DNA from 4 places in the Billgrantia sulfidoxydans genome. Region 3 is predicted to be linked to each of the others. Evidence: predicted binding sites of a transcription regulator. Region 3 holds the regulator's gene; each other region holds the start of a gene.
What was found. Region 3 encodes sigma-54, which starts transcription at its own class of promoters, with help from an activator protein. Its sites were predicted from a motif close to TGGCACNNNNNTTGCTNT; they were not measured.
Positions count from the first base shown of each region.

Region 1: the regulator sigma-54 is predicted to act here: its motif matches at 2,531-2,548, upstream of HNO51_RS05580 (formate/nitrite transporter family protein).
Region 2: the regulator sigma-54 is predicted to act here: its motif matches at 2,187-2,204, upstream of urtA (urea ABC transporter substrate-binding protein).
Region 4: the regulator sigma-54 is predicted to act here: its motif matches at 1,888-1,905, upstream of HNO51_RS20170 (P-II family nitrogen regulator).

Region 1 covers NZ_CP053381.1:1,167,619-1,172,655, reverse strand. The annotation lists gene HNO51_RS05585 (bifunctional protein-serine/threonine kinase/phosphatase) at 1-1,529, opposite strand, end outside; gene HNO51_RS05580 (formate/nitrite transporter family protein) at 1,531-2,340, opposite strand; gene cobA (uroporphyrinogen-III C-methyltransferase) at 2,703-3,659, opposite strand; gene HNO51_RS05570 (nitrate reductase) at 3,619-5,037, opposite strand, start outside.
Region 2 covers NZ_CP053381.1:1,984,609-1,989,645, forward strand. The annotation lists gene HNO51_RS09245 (tripartite tricarboxylate transporter TctB family protein) at 1-433, shown strand, start outside; gene HNO51_RS09250 (tripartite tricarboxylate transporter permease) at 433-1,965, shown strand; gene urtA (urea ABC transporter substrate-binding protein) at 2,336-3,661, shown strand; gene urtB (urea ABC transporter permease subunit UrtB) at 3,837-5,037, shown strand, end outside.
Region 3 covers NZ_CP053381.1:2,864,747-2,869,783, forward strand. The annotation lists gene HNO51_RS13275 (KdsC family phosphatase) at 1-420, shown strand, start outside; gene lptC (LPS export ABC transporter periplasmic protein LptC) at 433-1,053, shown strand; gene lptA (lipopolysaccharide transport periplasmic protein LptA) at 1,050-1,589, shown strand; gene lptB (LPS export ABC transporter ATP-binding protein) at 1,597-2,322, shown strand; gene HNO51_RS13295 (RNA polymerase factor sigma-54) at 2,481-3,908, shown strand; gene hpf (ribosome hibernation-promoting factor, HPF/YfiA family) at 4,017-4,325, shown strand; gene ptsN (PTS IIA-like nitrogen regulatory protein PtsN) at 4,332-4,802, shown strand; gene rapZ (RNase adapter RapZ) at 4,848-5,037, shown strand, end outside.
Region 4 covers NZ_CP053381.1:4,329,161-4,334,197, forward strand. The annotation lists gene HNO51_RS20160 (YifB family Mg chelatase-like AAA ATPase) at 1-1,244, opposite strand, end outside; gene HNO51_RS20165 (accessory factor UbiK family protein) at 1,320-1,676, opposite strand; gene HNO51_RS20170 (P-II family nitrogen regulator) at 1,964-2,302, shown strand; gene HNO51_RS20175 (ammonium transporter) at 2,348-3,673, shown strand; gene glnK (P-II family nitrogen regulator) at 3,812-4,150, shown strand; gene HNO51_RS20185 (ferredoxin--NADP reductase) at 4,426-5,037, opposite strand, start outside.

The sequences.
Region 1 (5,037 bases), 1.7 Mb from region 3:
CAGGCCGGGAGTTCGCGATTGCTGGCCAGCGCGGGGCGATAGCTCAGCCGCCGCTGCGCCGCGCGGGTACGCGCCTGGGCCACCTGGGTCCCGTAGGGCAGCTCCCCGGTGAGCAGCTGATAGGCGATCACGGCCAGCGAGTACAGGTCCGAGCGTGGCGTGGCCGGCTCGCCCAGAAAGCACTCCGGCGCAGTGTACGCCAGCGTACCCAGCGGTACCTCCCCCGCTTGCGCCGAAGCGGTCTCAACCAGCCCACCCACGCGCACCGACCCCAGGTCGATGATCTTCACCGTGCCGGTGGCATCGATCATCACGTTAAGCGGCCGAAGGTCCTGGTGCACCATCTCCAGGCGATGGAAGGCACGCAGGCCGCAGGCCAGCTGTTCGACGAGGCCGCGCACCGTCTCCAGGGCCGGGTGCGGATGGTCGCGCAACCACTGGGCCAGGGTCTGTCCCTCGATGTATTCCGTCACGCTGTAGAGATATTGGCGCCGACGCTCCGAGCGGTGCGGCTTGACGACATGCGCGCTGTCGATGCGCCGGCCGATCCACTCCTCCATCAGGAAGCGTTCCACCTGGGCGGGATCCTGCTGAAGCTCGGTAGAGAGCATCTTGATCACCACCTGCTCGCCGCTGGCTTCGTCCACCGCCAGGTAGGCGTGACTGCGGTGGCTGGCATGGAGCTGCCTGACGATGCGATACCCCTCCAGCACCATGCGCGGCGCGAGGGCTGGCGGAAACGGCAGCGACACCGCTCCCGGGGCGATCTCGCCGGCCCCTGGCGGAGGTACTTCCTCGACCCGCACCACCTGCACCGTCAGATTGTCGTCGCTGCCCTGGGCATAAGCCTCCTGCACGATGGCGGCGGCAGCGGCGTCCAGGTCGCCTTCGTGCTCGGCCAGCGCCGCCAGCATCGCCGCCTCGCCGACGTGCTCGTGAATGCCGTCGGTCATCAGCAGGAAGGTTTCCCCTGCCGCGACGGGCAGCGCGAGGTAATCGATCTCGAGCTGCTCGCTGACGCCCATCGCCCGGCTGAGGTAGCTTCTGTCGGGTGCCACCCAGGCGCGGTGCTCGCGGGTCAGCGGCTCCAGGCGGCCAGCGGCAAGCCGATAGAGCCGCGCATCGCCGACGTGGAAAACGTGCGCCGTGGCGGACTTGAGCACCAGTGCGGTGAAGGTGCAGACGTAGCCCCGGTCCTTATCCCAGCGGTATTCGCTGCGCCGGCTCTGGGCGTGCAGCCAGGAGTTGGTCGCCACCAGCACCCGCTGCGCCGAGGTCTTCACCGTCCAGCTTTCGGCGGTGGAGTAGTAGTCCTCGATGAACCCCTTCACCGCCGCCTCGCTGGCAACCCGGCTCACTTCGCTGCTGCTGATGCCATCGGCCAGCGCCACCACGATGCCCTTGCTCGAAAGCTGCGGTTCGCGGGGCACGTAGGCGCCGTGGAAGTCCTGGTTGACCGCCTTGCGCCCTGCCTCCGAGCACTGGCCCAGCGACACCCGCAGCATCCGGCCGGGTTCGAAAGCCGACATCTCAGATATCGCGCAGCGGCGCCGTGCGCACGTGGGTGGTGTAGAGCGTCAGCCCGGTCAGCGAGAGCCCGCCGATCAGGTTGCCTACCACCACGGGGATCTCGTTCCAGATCAGGTAATCCGCGATCGAAAAGTCGCCGCCCATCATCAGCGCCGAGGGGAACAGGAACATGTTGACGATGGAGTGCTCGAAGCCCATGAAGAAGAACACCATGATCGGCATCCACATGGCGATCACCTTGCCGCCCACCGTGGTCGAGATCATCGCCCCGACGACACCGAGCGAGACCATCCAGTTGCACAGGATGCCGCGAATCAGGATGGTCAGCATGCCCGCCGCGCCAAACTCCTTGTAGCCCACGGTACGGGCATGGCCGATACCGGCGATCTTCTGCCCCACCTCGTCCGGCGGCGTGGCGAAGCCGTAAGTGAAGACGATCGCCATCAGCACCGCCACGGTCAGGGCGCCGGCCAGGTTGCCGCAGAAGACCTTGCCCCAGTGGATCAGGATCCTCTCGATGGTGACGCCGGGGCGCCGGTCCAGCCAGGCCAGCGGCGTCAGTACGAAGACCCCGGTCAGCAGGTCGAAGCCCATCAGGTAGTGCATGCAGAAGCCGACCGGGAACAGCGCGGCCCCGAGGATGGCCGAACCGGTCTGGACCGTGATGGTCACCGCGAACACCGCGGCCAGGGCCAGGATGGCCCCCGCCATGAAGGCGCGGATCAGGACGTCCCGGGTGGCCATGTGGAGCTTGGACTCGCCGGCATCCACCATCTTGGTCGCGAACTCGGAAGGAAGCAGATAGGACATAACGTTCTTACGCGCGTGGCGCCTCTCGTCTCGTGGCTGACGTGACAAACGCAAAGGCGCCTGAAGCTCTTAAGCTTCAGGCGCCTTTGCCTGTGTTCGTCGCGTTGTCGTGGGCCTGCGAAGAAAGGCAGCGGCGATCGTCGTTGATCCCGCCGGCCCGCCTGCATTGGCAGCAGAGCCCTGCCATGAACAAGCACGTTGCGTGCCAACTCATTGGCAACTGCGACAAGGAAGCCAGCGGAAGGCAACCGCGGGGGGCTCAAGCGATGCCGCCAGCCACGGGGATTCGACGACCGGCGGTCAGAGAGGCGCTATGCCCCGGGCGAGATCGGCCACGCCGGTGCATCCCGGCGTGTCGTCGCTCACTCTTGGTGCATGTGGCCCTTGGTCTGGGCAGACGGGGCAGCGGCCGGGCTGGTCGCGACCATGCGCACCACGCTGCCGACCACAATCAGGCAGGGTGAAGGCAGCGGCGAGGCGGCCAGCTTGCCCGGCATGTCGGCCAGGGTGCCCACCAGCGACGCCTGCTCGGGCAGGCTGGCGTTGGCCACCAGCATGATCGGCCAGTCGTCGGGCAGCCCATTGCGGCGCAGCCCGGCACAGATGGCCTCGACCTTGGTCAGGCCCATGTAGAAGATCAGCGTCTCGTCCTGGCGCGCCAGGGTGGCCCAGTCGGGCTCGCCGTCCTTGCGGCACAGCTGGGCGGTGACGAAGCGCAGCTGCTGGGCGTGGGCGCGGTCGGTGAGCGGGATGCCCATGCCGGCCGCGGCCGCCGAGGCAGCAGTGATGCCCGGCACGATCTCGGCCTCGACGCCGGCCTCGGCCAGTGCGGCGAGCTCCTCGCCCATGCGCCCGAATACGCCGGGGTCGCCGCCCTTGAGCCGCACCACCGACTTGCCCTCCCGCGCCAGCCTCACCAGCAAAGCGCCGATCTCGGCCTGGGGCACGCTGTGGTGGCCACGCTCCTTGCCCACGTAGTAGCGCTCGTGGCCGGCGGGAATCAGCGCCAGCACGTCGTCGCCCACCAGGCGGTCGTAGACCACCGCCTCGGCCTGCTGCAGCAGGCGCGCCGCCTTGAGCGTGAGCAGCTCGACGTCGCCGCTGCCCGCCCCCACCAGGTAGACCCGGCCGGCACGGCACTCGCCGTCCAGCGTCAGGGTGGGCGCCTCGACGCGCGTGGAACGGCCGAACGGCGAACGCACGATATGGCCCAGGCCGTGCAGACGCGAGAACGCCGCCTGCCCCAGCGCCCGGGGCCGCTGCGCCAGGCGCGACAGCTCAGGCGACAGCAGTGACTTCAATTGGCTCAGCGCTCGCATGGGCCTTCTCCTCTTCGATCAGCGCTTTCAGCTCGGGAACGCAACTTCCGCACTGGGTGCCGCAGGCCAGCCTGGCGCCCAACGCCTCGACGCTGTCGTCGCCTTCACGGATGGCCTCTAGGATAGCGCGTTGGCCCACCTGATGGCAGCTGCACACCACCGGCCCCTGGTTGGCGGCGCCGTCGTCGCAACCGGCCAGCAGGCGGCGGCGGTGCTGCGCCGAGAGCCCCGCGCCGGCGCTGGCCTCCTCGAAGCGCGCATCGAGCCAGGCCAGGTTGGGCAGCTCCAGCGGCGGCCCCGCCATCAGCCACCAGCGCAGGCGCCCTGCGGCATCCACCCCGGCGGCACGCAGCCTTCCGGTAGCCGGATCGGTGCACCACAGCGTCGGCGCCACCGGCAGCGTTGCCTCGAGCCAGGTCAGCCAGTCGCGCTGCGCCGTTTTTTTCGCAACCCCGCCGCAGGCGCTCTCGCCGCCAGCCAACTGCCATCGCTGGCAGCCGTGCAGCGGAATGCGTGCCCAGTAGCGGCTCTCGTCGCACCAGCTCGATTCCGCCACGCCCAGGTCGTCGGCCACCAGCAGGGTGGCCTCCCATTCCACCGCCAGCGGCGCCAGCGCCACCGCGCCGTGCTTCGATTCCGGCTGGCCGGAGAAGGGGTCGAGGTGCGCCTCGAGCAGCGCCCCCATGCGCGCCGTGCCGCTGAAGTAGCCGCTCCAGTGCATCGGCACGAACACCTCGCCGCGACGCTGCCCACGCGACACCCGCACCCGGCCGACATAGTCGCCGCCCGCTCCCGCCAGGCGCGCCAGGCCATGCTCCGCCACGCCCCACTCGGCGGCGTCTTCCGGGGTGAGCTCGATGAACGGCTCGGCGCGGTGATTCATCAGCCGCGGTGCACGGCCGGTGCGGGTCATGGTGTGCCATTGGTCGCGCACGCGCCCGGTGTTGAGCCGCAGCGGCCGCGCGGCGTCGAGCGCCTGTGCCGGCGGGCGCGGGCGCACCGGCAGCATCCGCGCGAGGCCGTCCGGCGTGGCGAAGCGGCCATCGGTGAACAGCCGGGCGGTGCCGTGGGGGGCAGCGGCGTTCACCGGCCACTGGATCGGCGCCAGGGCCTCGTAAGCGGCCCGGTCGAGCCCGACCAGGCCGGAAATGTCGAACAGCCTGCGCCCCTCCCCCGCATTCTCGAAGCCCGAGAGCCGGGCGTGCTCGTCGAAGATCTCGCCGGGATGGCTGTAGTCGAAGGCCTCGCCGAAACCCAGCCGCTTGGCCACCTCGCAGACGATCCACCAGTCGTGGCGCGCCTCCCCCGGTGGCGGCAGGATGCCGCGCTGGCGCGATATGCGCCGCTCGGAGTTGGTCACGGTGCCGTCCTTCTCCGA
Region 2 (5,037 bases), 880 kb from region 3:
CTTCGGTGTGCTGCTGATCGTCCTGGCCGTCGCGTACGGCTGGGGCGCCAGCCAGTTCCCCGAACCGTTCGGTGGTGCCGAGGGGATTGCCCCCGGCACTTTTCCCACCTTGCTGGCCGTCGTGCTGGGGCTTTCCAGCCTCTACCTGATCGTGCGGCCCGACCCGGACAATGCCTGGCCATGGAGCCGCACCGGCGTTGAGCTGATCGTCGCCGTGGTCGTGCTGGTGCTCTACGCCATGCTCCTCGAACCGCTCGGCTTCATCCTCAGCACCACGCTGGCCATCGGCACGCTGTGCTGGCGCATGGGGGCGAAGGTGCTCAATGCCTACCTGGTCGGGGCGGCATCGGGCGTGGTGGTGTTCCTGCTGTTCAATTTCGCCCTCGACCTCGCGTTGCCGCTGGGCCTGCTCTCGTTCCTGGAGGTGAGCTGATGGAAACCCTCGGCTTTCTGATCGATGGCTTCGGGGTTGCCCTTGCCCCGCACAACCTGATGTTTGCCCTGATGGGGGCCTTCCTCGGCACGCTGATCGGCGCGCTGCCGGGCCTCGGGCCGGCCAACGGCGTGGCCATCCTGATCCCGCTGGCTTTCTCCCTGGGGCTGCGTCCGGAAACCGCGCTGATCATGCTTACCGCGGTCTACGCCGGGGCCATGTACGGCGGGCGCATCTCGTCGATCCTGCTCAACATTCCCGGCGACGAACCGGCCATGATGACCTGCCTCGACGGCTACCCCATGGCGCAGCAGGGCAAGGCCGCCGAGGCGCTGGCGATTTCCGCCATCGCTTCCTTCATCGGCAGCCTGATCGCCACCGTCGGCCTGATCCTGCTGGCGCCGGTGCTGGCGCGGTTCGCGCTCACCTTCGGTCCGGCCGAGTACTTCGCGCTGTTCCTGCTGGCCTTCGCCACCCTGGGCGGCATCACCGGCAAGAACCCGGTGAAGACCGTGGTGGCGGCCTGCCTGGGCTTGATGGTAGCCACCGTGGGGATCGACTCCACCGGCGTGCAGCGTTACACCTTCGGGACCCTGGAGCTCTACGAGGGTATCGACTTCATCATCGCCATCGTCGGCCTGTTCGCTATCTCGGAGCTGCTGTTCTTCATCGAGGAGCGCGCCGGCGGCGGCAAGGCGAAGATGGCCGTCAACAAGCTCAAGCTGAGCTGGGCCGACATACGCAACATCCTGCCGTCGAGCGTGCGCGGCGGTATCCTCGGCTTCATCGCCGGCGTGCTGCCCGGTGCCGGGGCGTCGCTCGGCAGCTTCATCGGCTATACGCTGGAGAAAAAGGCGGTCGGCAAGAAAGGCTTCTTCGGCCAGGGCGACCCGCGTGGCGTGGCCGGCCCCGAAGCGGGCAACAACGGTGCCTCGAGCGGTGCGCTGGTACCGATGCTGACGCTGGGCGTGCCGGGCAGCGGCACCACCGCGGTGCTGCTGGCGCTGCTGATCTCGCTCAACATCACCCCTGGCCCGCTGATGTTCACCCAGAACGCGGACATCGTGTGGGGCGTGATCGCCGCGCTGCTGATTGGCAACTTCCTGCTGCTGATCCTCAACATCCCGCTGGTGGGCATCTTCGTCAAGCTTCTGTCGGTGCCGCCGATGTACCTGCTGCCGTGTGTGACGATGATCGCCTTCGTCGGGATCTACTCGATCAGCAACACCACCTTCGACCTCTACTTCATGGTGGCCTTCGGCGTCGCCGGCTACGTGCTGCGCAAGCTGGAGATTCCGCTGGTGCCGATCATCCTCGGTTTGCTGCTGGGGCCGGAGATGGAGAAGAACCTGCGCCACGCCATGGATATCTCCGACGGCGACTGGACCATTCTCTGGAACAGCGGCCTGGCCATCGGCCTGTGGGTGTTTGCTGCCGTGGGGTTAATTCTGCCCTACATCGTCGGCCCCATCCTGCGCCGCCGGATGAAGGTGGCAACCGCTGCCACCGCAGGGAATCCGGAAGGCGACTGAGCCCGGCAATGCCTACCACCCCGCAGGGGCGCCGAGCGATCGGCGCCCCTGTCTTCGTTATGACGCACCGGTCTGGTGCGCTGTGGCAGTGCAGGCGATCCTTGCCGGCGCAACCGGCGCCTGCCGAATGCACGGCGGCGGTGCGCCGGCAGGATCGTCAAGGGGCGTAAAGGCGCCGTAATCTTCTGTATGAAAAGAGTTCTTCGAATTTCTTCGCCTGATGGCGCAAGCGTTGCATAGGCAGGAAGCCTAGTGCTGTGCGGCCGGTGTCGGCCGTGCATGACCTTTACAACAAGTCCCTCCCGCAGGAGGGCGCAAGGAGGTTCGCGTGAACGCTTCCCGTCGCAACATGCTTTTCCCCGTTCGCCTCATGTCTTCCCCGTCCCGCGCTGTGGCCGCAGCCCTGTTTGCGGCGGCGTCCCTCGGTGGTACTGGCCAGGCGCTGGCCCAGGAAGAGCCCATCAAGGTGGGGATCCTGCACTCGCTGTCCGGCACCATGGCGATCAGCGAATCGACCCTGAAGGACACCGTCGAGATGCTGATCGCGCAGCAGAACGAGCAGGGCGGCCTGTTGGGCCGTCAGCTCGAGGCGGTGGTGGTCGACCCGGCCTCCAACTGGCCGCTGTTCGCCGAGCGTGCCCGCGAGCTGCTCGAGCAGCACGAGGTGGATGTGGTGTTCGGCAACTGGACCTCGGTGTCGCGCAAGGCGGTGCTGCCGGTGTTCGAGGAGCTCAACGGCCTGCTGTTCTATCCGGTGCAGTACGAGGGCGAGGAGTCCTCCGAGAACGTCTTCTATACCGGAGCCGCGCCCAACCAGCAGGCCATCCCGGCGGTGGAGTACCTGATCAACGAGGTGGGCGTGGAGCGCTTCGTGCTGCTCGGCACCGATTACGTCTACCCGCGCACCACCAACCGCATCCTCGAAGCCTTCCTCAAGGAGGAGCACGGCCTCGCCGACGAGGACATCATGATCGACTACACACCGTTCGGTCACTCCGACTGGCAGAACATCGTCGCCGAGGTGCGCCGCTTCGGCAGCGAGGGCAAGAAGACCGCGGTGGTCTCGACCATCAACGGCGACGCCAACGTCCCGTTCTATCGCGAGCTGGCCAACCAGGGCATCGACGCCGCCGACATTCCGGTCATCGCCTTCTCGGTGGGTGAGCAGGAGCTCTCCGGCATCGATACCGGCCCGCTGGTGGGTCACCTGGCGGCGTGGAACTATTTCATGAGCGTCGACAGCGACGCCAACTACGACTTCATCGACGCCTGGATCGATTACACCGGCGACGAGGAGGCGGTGACCAACGACCCCATGGAAGCGCATTACATCGGCTTCAACATGTGGGCCGAGGCGGTGCGCAAGGCCGGCACCACCGACGTCGACGCGGTCAAGGACGCCATCATCGGCGTGACCGTGCCCAACCTGACCGGCGGCTATGCGGCGATGATGCCCAACCACCACATCACCAAGCCGGTGCTGATCGGCGAGGTCCAGGACAATGGCCAGTTCGACATCGTGTGGCAGACGCCGGCGACTGTGGCCGGCGATGCCTGGTCCGATTACCTGCCCGGCTCGCGGGACCTGATCGCCGATTGGCGCCTGCCCATGGAGTGCGGCAACTTCAACGTGGTCAACGGCAGCTGCGGCGGCAGCAACGCGGCCGAAGAAGCGGAAGTGGCGCTCGCCGAGTAACTACAGCATGGCCCCCGCTGCCAGGCAGCGGGGGAGCACGCCTTCTTCACCGATTCCGAGGAACGCTCCGATGAGATATCCCCCCGTGGCCTGGCCAGTGGCGGCCGGGGCGAAGGCCGGCAGCGCCGCCGAAGACAGCGAGCCCATGCACACGGCGACAAGGGGTTCGTGGCTGATGGTTCTCGTCATGGCCCTGGTCATCGTGCTTGGCCTTACCCTGGCCGCTCCCGCATCCGCGCAGGACGCCGAGAGGTTCGACGATTCAACGGCACAGGCGCTGCTTGCGGCGCTGGACGTGTCGTCGTTTACCGCCAAGGGTGAGGCCATCGAGGGCATCGTGCGCAGCGACGACCCCCGCGCCCGGGGCTGGCTCCAGGCCTTGCTCGATGGCCGCCTGCAGCGCACCGACGACGGCCGCTTCGTGGTGGTGCTCGACAACTCGGGCCGCCAGTGGCCGGTCGAGGACGCCCTGAGCGGCGAGGCCCTGGGCGAGATGTCGCGCCGCGACCTGGACCGCATCGGCATCAATAACGCGCTGCGCAACCAACTGCGCAGCGCCATCGCCGTGGTCGATCTCTATGCCGCCGATGTCGGGTTGCGCCGCGCTTCTGCAGAGCGGTTGCTGGGCGAGGTCGACAGCGACCTGGCCGGACCCCTGGCCGAGGTGATCGAGACGGAGCCGGATGCACAGGTGCGTGAACGCCTGCTCCAGGCTCTGGCCATCCATCGCCTGGAGCAGGGCGAGGTCGAAGCGGTCGAGGAGCTGCGCGGCAGTCTGCATCCGCGGGTCCGGGTGGCGCTCAATCGTGTACTCAACAGTGACGATCCTGCGTTGGTCGACGCCGCTCGTGAGGCGCTCAACGGCATCGAGCAGAAGCTCAAGGTCAACCGTGCGGTCGAGACGCTCTACTTCGGCCTGTCGCTGGGCTCGGTGCTGGTGCTCGCCGCCATCGGCCTGGCCATCACCTTTGGCGTGATGGGCGTGATCAACATGGCTCACGGCGAGTTGATCATGCTCGGTGCCTACACCACCTGGGCCATGCAGCAATTGCTGCCGGGCCAGCCGGGGCTGGCCTTGATCCTGGCGATTCCCGCCGGCTTCCTGGTCGCGGCGTTGGCCGGCATCGCCATCGAGCGCGGCGTCATCCAGTTCCTCAAGGGGCGCCCGCTGGAGACGCTGCTGGCTACCTTCGGTGTCAGCCTGATTCTCCAGCAGTTGGTACGCACTGCGATCTCGCCGCTCAACCGTACCGTGGTCACGCCGGAGTGGATGAGTGGCTCCATCGCCGTCAACGATACGCTCTCTCTCACCCTTAATCGGATGTTCGTACTCGGCTTCGCCCTGGTGGTGTTCGCCGCGCTGATGCTGATCATGC
Region 3 (5,037 bases):
TTTCACACCCAGGACGGCCTGGGCCTCAAGCTGCTGCGGCGGGCCGGCCTGCAGGTAGCCTTCCTGACCGGACGCGAATCGCCCATGGTCAGCCACCGCGCCGCCGCCCTGGGTATCGATCACGTCTACCAGAGCTGCGAGGACAAGCTCGCCACCCTGCGCGAGCTGTGCACGCGGCGGGGCATCGAGCTCGAACAGGTGGCCTACTGCGGCGACGACCTACCCGACCTGGCCGCCATCCAGCGTGCCGGCATCGGCATCACCGTCCCCAACACCCCGCCCTACATCCGCGACGTGGCCGACTACGTCACCGAACGCAGCGGGGGACACGGCGCGGTGCGCGAGATCTGCGACCTGCTGCTCGAGGCCCAAGGGCATCGCGACGCGCTGGTCGATACCTACCTCCACGGCAAGCGCTGAGGCCGAGCGAACATGCTGCGTCGGTTGCCACGCCCCTCGTTTCGTGTCTGGCTGTTCCTGCTGCTGGTGATCCTCGGCGGCCTGATCGCCTGGCTGGATCCCTGGCAGGCCCCGGCCCCCGGCCCGGTCCCCACCGACGAGGCCGGCGAACCCGACTATTACCTGGAGCAGGCGCAGCTGACCCGCTTCGACGCCACCGGTCTGGCGCATCAGCGCCTGGAGAGCCCGCGACTCGTCCACACCCCCCATGACGACGTCACCCGTGCCGTCACGCCCCTGGCCCATCTGATCGACCGCGACAACCGGCGCTGGGAGGCGAGCGGTGAGGAAGGCCGTCTCGGCCCGGGCGGCAATCCGCTGACGCTCTCGGGCGACGCCCGGCTGTTCGCGCCCGAGGAGCGCTGGCAGCTCGACACCGAGACCCTGCACTTCGACGCCAACGTGGGTCATGCCTGGAGCGACACGCCCGCCCTGCTGCAGCAACCCCCCCAGCACATGCGCGGCGAGCGCTTCGACGCCTGGATTCATGACAATCGGGCACGTTTGACCGACAATGTGCGCGGCCACCATGTCCCGGAAGGCACCCAGTCGGGACAAGCCGACGCCGTCAACCTAGAGGATTTCACGCCATGAAGCGATGCAGGCTCCCGACCCTCCGCAGGCCATTCACCCTGGCACTGGCCAGCGTGACGCTGATCGGCCTGGCGAGTATCGGGCCGGCCATGGCGCAGCAGCGCGACGCCGAGCAGCCCATCGAGGTCGAGGCCGACCGGCTCGACCTCGACGATCGCGCCGGCACCGCGGTCTACACCGGCGATGTCGACATTCGCCAGGGCAGCATGCGACTCACCGGCGACCGCGTCGAGTTTCAGCGCAATGCGGCCGGCGAACTCTCGCGCGCCACGGCCCGCGGCGAGCGCGCCTACATCGAGCAGCAGCCCGACCCCGAGCAACCCGTGGTTCGCGGCTGGGGGCGTACCATTGTCTACCATGTCGCCGAGCGCCGTGTGGAACTGATCGACCGCGCCGAGCTGCACCAGGGCGGCGACACCTTCGACGGCGGCTACCTCGAGTACTTCCTCGACCGCCGCGTGGTGCAGGCACGCTCCCAGAGCGAGGGCGTCGAAGGCAGCCAGCGCATTCGCATGACCCTGCAGCCGGAGCGCTGACATGTCGATGAAGACCCTGCACGCCCGCCACCTGGCCAAGAGCTACAAGCGTCGCCGCGTGGTCCACGACATCAGCCTCACCATCGAGCAGGGCCGCGTGGTCGGCCTGCTCGGGCCCAACGGGGCCGGCAAGACCACGTCGTTCTACATGATCGTCGGTCTGGTCAAGGCCGATGCCGGTGAAGTGCACATCGACGACCGGGACCTCTCGCACAGCGCCATGCACGAACGGGCTCGGGCGGGTATCGGCTACCTGCCCCAGGAGGCATCGATCTTTCGCAAGCTGTCGGTAGCCGACAACATCATGGCCATCCTCGAGACGCGCCGGGATCTCGACCGCCGCGGGCGACAGGAGAGGCTCGAGCAGCTGCTGGAAGATTTCCACGTCACCCACATCCGCGACAACCTGGGCATGAGCCTGTCCGGCGGCGAACGGCGCCGCGTCGAGATCGCCCGGGCGCTGGCCACCGAACCGGCCTTCATCCTGCTCGATGAACCCTTCGCCGGGGTCGACCCGATCTCGGTGGGCGAGATCAAGGGCATCATCCGCCAGCTCAAGGCGCGCGACATCGGGGTGTTGATCACCGACCACAACGTCCGTGAAACCCTCGACATCTGCGACTCGGCCTACATCGTCGGCGACGGCCAGATCATTGCCGATGGAAACGCCGAGGCCATTCTGGCCAACAAGCGGGTGCGAGAGGTCTATCTCGGCGAGGACTTTCGCCTGTAGCGCACTCCACTGCATTATGCAAGCACCTGGGACGCATTAAAACATTCTAATCAGGGATAAAAACTTTCACTGGCATGCATATTGCAGCCATTTCTCTTGCAAGTCATGGGCTACCCGTCTAGGGTAGAGCTTTTCCGGCAGATGAGCGCCTTACCCTCATGGCCATGAAAGCGTCCCTGCAATTACGTGTCGGCACTCAGCTGACCATGACCCCCCAGCTGCAACAGGCCATAGCCCTGCTGCAGCTCTCGACCCTCGACCTACGCCAGGAGATCCAGCAGGCGCTGGAATCCAACCCCATGCTGGAACTCGACGACGGCTTCGGCGAACAGGCCGTCAGCGAAACCCCGAGCGACGACTGGGCCAGCGAGATACCCAGCGAACTCTCCACCGACAGCGACTGGACGGACACCTACCCCGACCACGGCACGGGCTCCGGCTCAGGCGCCGCCACCGGCGAGGGGCCGGACTTCGAGCGCCAAGCCTCGGCGCAGACCCTCGCCGGCCATCTGATCTGGCAGCTGGCGATGACCGACCTGAACGACCGCCAGCGCCTCATCGCCGAGAGCCTGATCGACGCCGTGGACGCCGCCGGCTACCTGGCCCACCCCCTGGAGGAAATACGCGACGGCCTGCGCCGTCAGGGCCTGGAGGGGTTGCCCACCCGGGAGGTCGAGCAGGTCCTGCTGCGATTGCAGCAGTTCGAGCCCACCGGCGTGTTCGCCCGCGACCTGCGCGAGTGCCTGATGCTGCAGCTGGCGGCGCTGCCCGATGATACCCCACTGCTGCCCCAGACCCGCCGTCTCGTGCGCCAGTTCCTCGAGGCGCTGGCTGCCGACGACCGCCGCCTGCTCAAGCGTCGCCTGGGTCTCGACGACGAGTCGCTGGACCAGGTCATCGCCCTGGTTCGCTCGCTGGATCCCCGCCCCGGCAGCGACTTTGCCGAGGTCGGCAGCAGCTACGTCACCCCGGACCTCGTCGCCTATCACGACGAATCGGGCTGGCGCGTGGAACTCAACGCCGAGGCCCTGCCGCGCCTGCGCATCCAGCCCGACTACGTCGCCCTGGTGCGGCGTGCGGACAAGAGCCAGGACAACCAGTTCCTCAAGGATCACCTGCAGGAGGCCCGCTGGCTGATAAAGAGCCTGGCCAGCCGCAACGACACGCTTCTGCGGGTGGGACGGGAGATCATGGCGCGCCAGATCGAGTTTCTCGAGCAGGGCGAGGAAGGCATGAAGCCGCTGGTGCTGGCCGACATCGCCCAGGCCGTCGAGATGCACGAATCGACCATCTCGCGGGTGACGACGCAGAAGTTCATCCATACTCCGCGAGGCGTCTTCGAGCTGAAGTACTTCTTCTCCAGCCATGTCGGCGGAAGCGGCGACGGGGACGTCCACTCCAGCACCGCGATCCGTGCCCGCATCCGCAAGCTCATCGCCGACGAGCCGCCCCGCAAGCCGCTCTCCGACAGCCGCCTGGTGGATCTGCTGGCCGAGGATGGCATCCAGGTCGCCCGCCGCACGGTGGCCAAGTATCGCGAAGCCTTGGGCATCCCCTCATCGAGCGAGCGCAAGCGTTTTCGTTGACCCCGCGACGTGATGTTGACCCCGGGCAATCCCGCCGCCCGAGGGGGTATGCAGGGCAGGAAAAAGGGTTACAATCGAGCTACCACCCGAAGGACGAAGGAGCTTGTCATGCAAGTCAACATCACCGGCCATCATGTTGAGCTGACCGATTCACTGCGTGACTACGTGAGCGAGAAGCTGAACCGCGTCCAGCGACATTACGACAACATCACCAACGTGCAGGTCACGCTCTCGATCGAGAAGGAGCGCCAGCAGGCCGCCTGCACGCTGCATGCCGCCGGCGCCGATCTGCATGCCGAAGCTTCCGATCAGGACATGTACGCCGCCATCGATGCGCTGACCGACAAGCTCGATCGTCAACTGGTCAAACACAAGGAAAAGGCCCAGGCTCGCGCCCAGGGCGCCGGCGTTCGCTGAGTTGCCATGACACTGGAAACCATCCTGCCCCCGGAACGCGCTCTGTTCGACGTTCCGGGAGGCAGCAAGAAGAGGGTGCTGGAGTTCTTCAGCACCTTCATCGCGCAGAACACCCCGAGCCTCGACAGCCAGGAGGTCTTCGGTAGACTGGTCGGGCGCGAGCGGCTGGGCAGCACCGGTATCGGCAACGGCGTGGCCATTCCTCATGCCCGCAGCCCCCACTGCCACAGCCCCGTGGCCGCCTTTCTCAAGCTGGCCGAACCCATCGACTTCGACGCCATCGACGGCGAGCCGGTCGACCTGGTGTTCGTGCTGCTGGTGCCCGAAGAGGCCGACGATACGCACCTGTCGCTGCTGAGCCAAGTAGCCAGCGTCATGAACGACGCCGAGACGCGCGCCCGGCTGCGCAAGTGCACGAGCCAGCGTGAACTCCACGAGCGTCTCGTCGAAGCGATACGACGACAGTCCTCGGCCTGACCGCTTCCCTCGCCGTACGGCCAGCCCCTGATCAGGAGATTCCTCATGCAGCTTGTGATCATCAGCGGCCGTTCCGGCTCCGGCAAGTCGATCGCACTGCAGGCGCTCGAGGACATCGGTTACTACGCCATCGACAACCTTCCGGCGATGCTGCTCGGCTCGCTGGTGGATGAGCTACGCAGCTCGCCCACGATCCAGACCTCCATCGCCGTCAGCATCGATGCGCGCAACCTCC
Region 4 (5,037 bases), 1.5 Mb from region 3:
CGGGCGGCCACGACCCGGGCGCGCACCTCCGCCGAGCTCTCGCCTACCTCGCGTGAGGTGAGCTGCTCCGGCGGCAGCGCCGGCACTTCGATCTGCAGGTCGATGCGGTCGAGCAGCGGCCCGGAGAGCCGCGACTGGTAGCGCTGGATCTGCGCCGCGGTGCACTGGCAGGCCTGGCGCGGGTCGCCCAGGTGACCGCAGGGGCACGGGTTCATCGCGGCCACCAGCTGGAAACGGGCAGGGAAGCGGCGCTCGTGGTTGGCGCGAGCGATATGGATGCGGCCCGACTCCATCGGCTCGCGCATCACCTCAAGCACGTGACGGCTGAACTCGGGCAGCTCGTCGAGAAACAGCACGCCGTGGTGGGCCAGCGAGATCTCGCCCGGCCGCGGCCAGGAGCCGCCGCCGACCAGCGCCACGGCGCTGGCGGTGTGGTGCGGCGCGCGGAAAGGGCGGCGCCCCCACTGCTCGGCCAGGGGCAGGCCGCACACCGAGCGGATGGCGGCGACTTCCAGCGCCTCCTCCTCGGTGAGTTCGGGCAGGATACCGGGCAGGCGGCTCGCCAGCATGGTCTTGCCGGTGCCGGGTGGCCCCGCGAAGAGCAGGTTGTGCGAGCCGGCCGCGGCGATTTCCAGCGCGCGGCGGGCCTGGTGCTGGCCGCGCACCTCGGCCAGGTCGCCCTCGCGGGTGTCGGCGAGGGGTGGCGCTTCGAGACGGTGCGCGGCGATGGGCTCCTGCCCCAGCAGGTGGGCCATCACCTCGAGCAGGTGCTCGGCCGGCAGCACCTGAAGGTCGCCGGCCAGCGCCGCCTCGTCGGCATTCTCCCGGGGCACGATCAGCTTGCGCCCGGCCTTGCGCGCGGCGAGCGCCAGGGGCAGCACGCCGTTGATGGGGCGCAGACGGCCGTCCAGCGCCAGCTCGCCGACGCTCTCGATGCCTTCGAGTGCCTCGCCGGGCAGCTGGCCGGAGGCCACCAGGATGCCCAGTGCAATGGGCAGATCGAAGCGCCCGCCGACCTTGGGCAGGTCGGCGGGCGCCAGGTTGAGCACGATCCTGCGCGTATTGGGGAAATCGAAGCCGGCGTTGGTAAGGGCGCTACGCACCCGCTCGCGGCTCTCCTTGACGGCGGCCTCGGGCAGGCCGACCAGGGTCATCCCCGGCAGGCCGTTGGCCAGATGTACCTCGACCTGCACCTCGGGCGCTTCCAGCCCCAGGCCGGCCCGTGTGGCAACGATCGCCAGCATCGCGCAGTCCCTCGCAGTCCATGTGCGTAAGGGCTAGATACTAGCACTCTGCCGCAACGGGCTCTCCACGCTGGCTCAGCGCTCGGCCTGGTCGTCCTCCGCGTTGCTCGGTGCATCCTGCGGGGGAGAGGCATCTGCGGCGCCCTGCCCGGCCGGCGCGAGGGTCGCCTGGGTCACCGGCGTCTCGCGGGCCGCCAGCGCCTTCTCCAGTGCCGCTACCTGCTGCTCGAGGGCCTCGACGCGGATTCGCGTGCGCTGCATCACGTCCATGAGGATGTCGAAATCCTCCCGCGACACCAGCTCGAGGCGGTCGAAGGCACCGCGTACGACCTGCTGAATGCCCTTCTGGAACTCTTCCGGCGCCTGGGCCGCGCCCTGCAGGCGCTCGCCCAACTGCTGCGCTAGCCGGCTGATGGGGTCCTGACTCGCCATGGTGCGCTTCTCCTGTTGGCCTGAATGTTGCCCTACAGCATACGCAAGGCCCCGCCGTGGCGCATGCCCTTCTCCCGCCCCCTCATGGCGCAGCCGCACCACACGCCAGCACCACCTTGGTGCACATCCCCGGCACCCGCTGCGCCATTGCGGCGCAAGACACGCCGAAAACCGCCCGCAACGTTATGTTTCCGCGAAAATAAGAGAGGTTTGGCACGATCCGCGCATGGATGGCGTACAGCCGGCCGGCGACCCCGCCGTCCCTTTTACCAGCAGGGAGAGACGCGATGAAGCTCATCACCGCCATCATCAAGCCATTCAAGCTCGACGACGTCCGCGAGGCGCTGGCCGACAACGGCGTCCAGGGCATCACCGTGACCGAAGTGAAGGGCTTCGGGCGCCAGAAGGGCCACACCGAACTCTACCGCGGCGCCGAGTACGTGGTCGATTTCCTGCCCAAGGTGAAGGTCGAGGTCGCCGTGGACGACTCCCGCGTCGAGGGCGTGCTCGACGCCATCTGCGGCGCGGCCAACAGCGGCAAGATCGGCGACGGCAAGGTCTTCGTGACCCCGCTGGAGGATGTCATTCGCATCCGCACCGGCGAGCGTGGCGCCGAGGCCGTGTAACGGCTCCCCTCAAGAGAAGAGCAGACAAGAGCGATGGAGACCCCCATGAATGAACTTGCCGAGTTGAGCTACGCGCTCGACACCTTCTATTTCCTGATATGCGGCGTGCTGGTGATGTGGATGGCCGCCGGCTTCTCGATGCTCGAGGCGGGCCTGGTACGGGCCAAGAACACCGCCGAGATCCTGACCAAGAACATCGCCCTGTTCGCCATCGCCTGCACCATGTACCTGCTGGTGGGCTACGCCATCATGTACTCGAGCGACGCCGGCGGCATCCTGCCCAACCTGGGCGTGCTGATCGGCGCCGAGAACGGCGTGGACGCGGTCACCGCCGGCGGCGACGACGCCCCCTACTACTCCATGCGCGCCGACTTCTTCTTCCAGGTGGTGTTCGTCGCCACCGCCATGTCGATCGTCTCCGGCGCCGTGGCCGAGCGCATGAAGCTGTGGGCCTTCCTCGCCTTCGCGGTGGTCATGACCGGCGTCATCTATCCGGTCTCGGGCTACTGGACCTGGGGCGGTGGCTGGCTCTCCGAGCTGGGCTTCTCCGACTATGCCGGCTCCGGTATCGTGCACCTCGCCGGAGCGGCCGCGGCGCTGGCCGGCGTGCTGATCCTCGGCCCGCGCAAGGGCAAGTACGGCAAGGACGGCAGCATCCACGCCATCCCCGGCGCCAACCTGCCGCTGGCCACCGTCGGCACCTTCATCCTGTGGATGGGCTGGTTCGGCTTCAACGGCGGCTCCGAGCTCAAGCTCTCCGACGTCGCCTCGGCCAACAACGTGGCCCAGGTGCTGGTCAACACCAACGCCGCCGCCGCCGGCGGTGTGATCACCGCGCTGGTCCTGGCCAAGCTGTGGTTCCGCAAGGCCGACCTGACCATGGCGCTGAACGGCGCCCTGGCCGGGCTGGTGGCGATCACCGCGGGTCCGCTGACCCCCTCGGCGCTGGGCGCCACGCTGATCGGCGCCGTGGGCGGGATGATCGTGGTGGCCGCCATCGTCACCCTCGACAAGCTCAGGATCGACGACCCGGTCGGCGCCATCTCGGTGCATGGCGTGGTGGGCATCTGGGGCCTGCTGGCGGTACCGCTGTCCGACGCCGACACCTCCTTCGGCGCCCAGATCGTCGGCGCGATCGCCATCTTCACCTGGGTCTTCGTCGCCAGCCTGGTGGTATGGCTGGCCATCAAGGCGCTCATGGGCGTTCGCGTCAGCGAAGAGGAGGAGTACGAGGGGGTCGACCTGGCCGAATGCGGCATGGAGGCCTATCCCGAGTTCAGCGTCGCCCGGGTCTACGGCGGCAGCAGCGGACGCCCGCAATCCGGCGGCTACGGCGTCGGCGCACCGCTCGGCCAGCCCCACGTCGAGTAGGCACGACAGGCTTGTCAAAGGGCTCCCCGCGGGGAGCCTTTTTTCTTCCTGCCGAGGGCGGTGTATGCTTGAGGCCAACCGCTCCCGTATCATCCGGGTCCGAGCTGCGGACCCTGCCCGACCATGAGGAAACAGACCATGAAACTGGTGACTGCCATCATCAAGCCGTTCAAGCTCGACGACGTTCGCGAGTCGCTTTCGGAGATCGGCGTCCAGGGCATCACCGTCACCGAAGTGAAGGGCTTCGGCCGCCAGAAGGGCCATACCGAGCTCTACCGCGGCGCCGAGTACGTGGTCGACTTCCTGCCCAAGGTGAAGGTCGAGATCGCCATCGACGACGACCTCGTCGAGCAGGTGATCGACGCCATCACCCAGGTCGCCAATACCGGCAAGATCGGCGACGGCAAGATCTTCATCACCCCGCTGGAGCAGGTGATCCGCATCCGCACCGGCGAAACCGGCAAGGATGCCGTATAGACCCAGGTCGCGCCTACACATTCAGCAAGATCGGCGACGGCAAGATCTTCATCACCCCGCTGGAGCAGGTGATCGGGAAGCCGCACCTCCGCATCCGCACCGGCGAAACCGGCAAGGATGCAGTCTAAGCTCGAAGCTCGAAGCTCGAAGCTCGAAGCTCGAAGCTCGAAGCTCGAAGCTCGAAGCTCGAAGCTCGAAGCTCGAAGCCAGACAGCTTATACAAAAAACCCCGGGGGCCTGCCCGGGGTCTTTTCTTCAATCTTGCAACTCAAGGCTTACTTCTCGACGAAGGCGCGCTCGATGACGTAATCGCCGGGTTCGCCCATGCGCGGCGAGATGTTGAAGCCCAGGTCGTCGAGCAGCGCGCTGGTCTCGTCGAGCATCGCCGGGCTGCCGCAGATCATGGCGCGGTCCTGCTTGGGGTCCATCGGTGCTACGCCGGTGTCCTCGAACAGCTTGCCGCTGCGGATATGATCGGTGAGGCGGCCCATGGTGTGGAACTCTTCGCGGGTCACGGTGGGGTAGTAGACCAGCTTCTCCTTGATCTCGTCGCCCAGGTACTCGTGGGCCGGCAGCTCCTTCTGGATGAAGTCGGCATAGGCCAGCTCGCTGACGCTGCGCACACCGTGCACCAGGATCACCTTCTCGAAGCGCTCGTACACCTCGGGGTCCTGGATCAGGCTCATGAACGGGGCCAGGCCGGTACCGGTGGAGAGGAAATAGAGGTTGCGCCCCGGCAGCAGGTCGTCGGTGACCAGGGTGCCGGTGGGCTTGCGGCTGACCATGATCGAATCGCCCACCTTGAGGTGCTGCAGGCGCGAGGTCAGCGGGCCGTCGGGCACCTTGATGCTGAAGAACTCGAGATGGTCCTCGTAGTTGGGACTGGC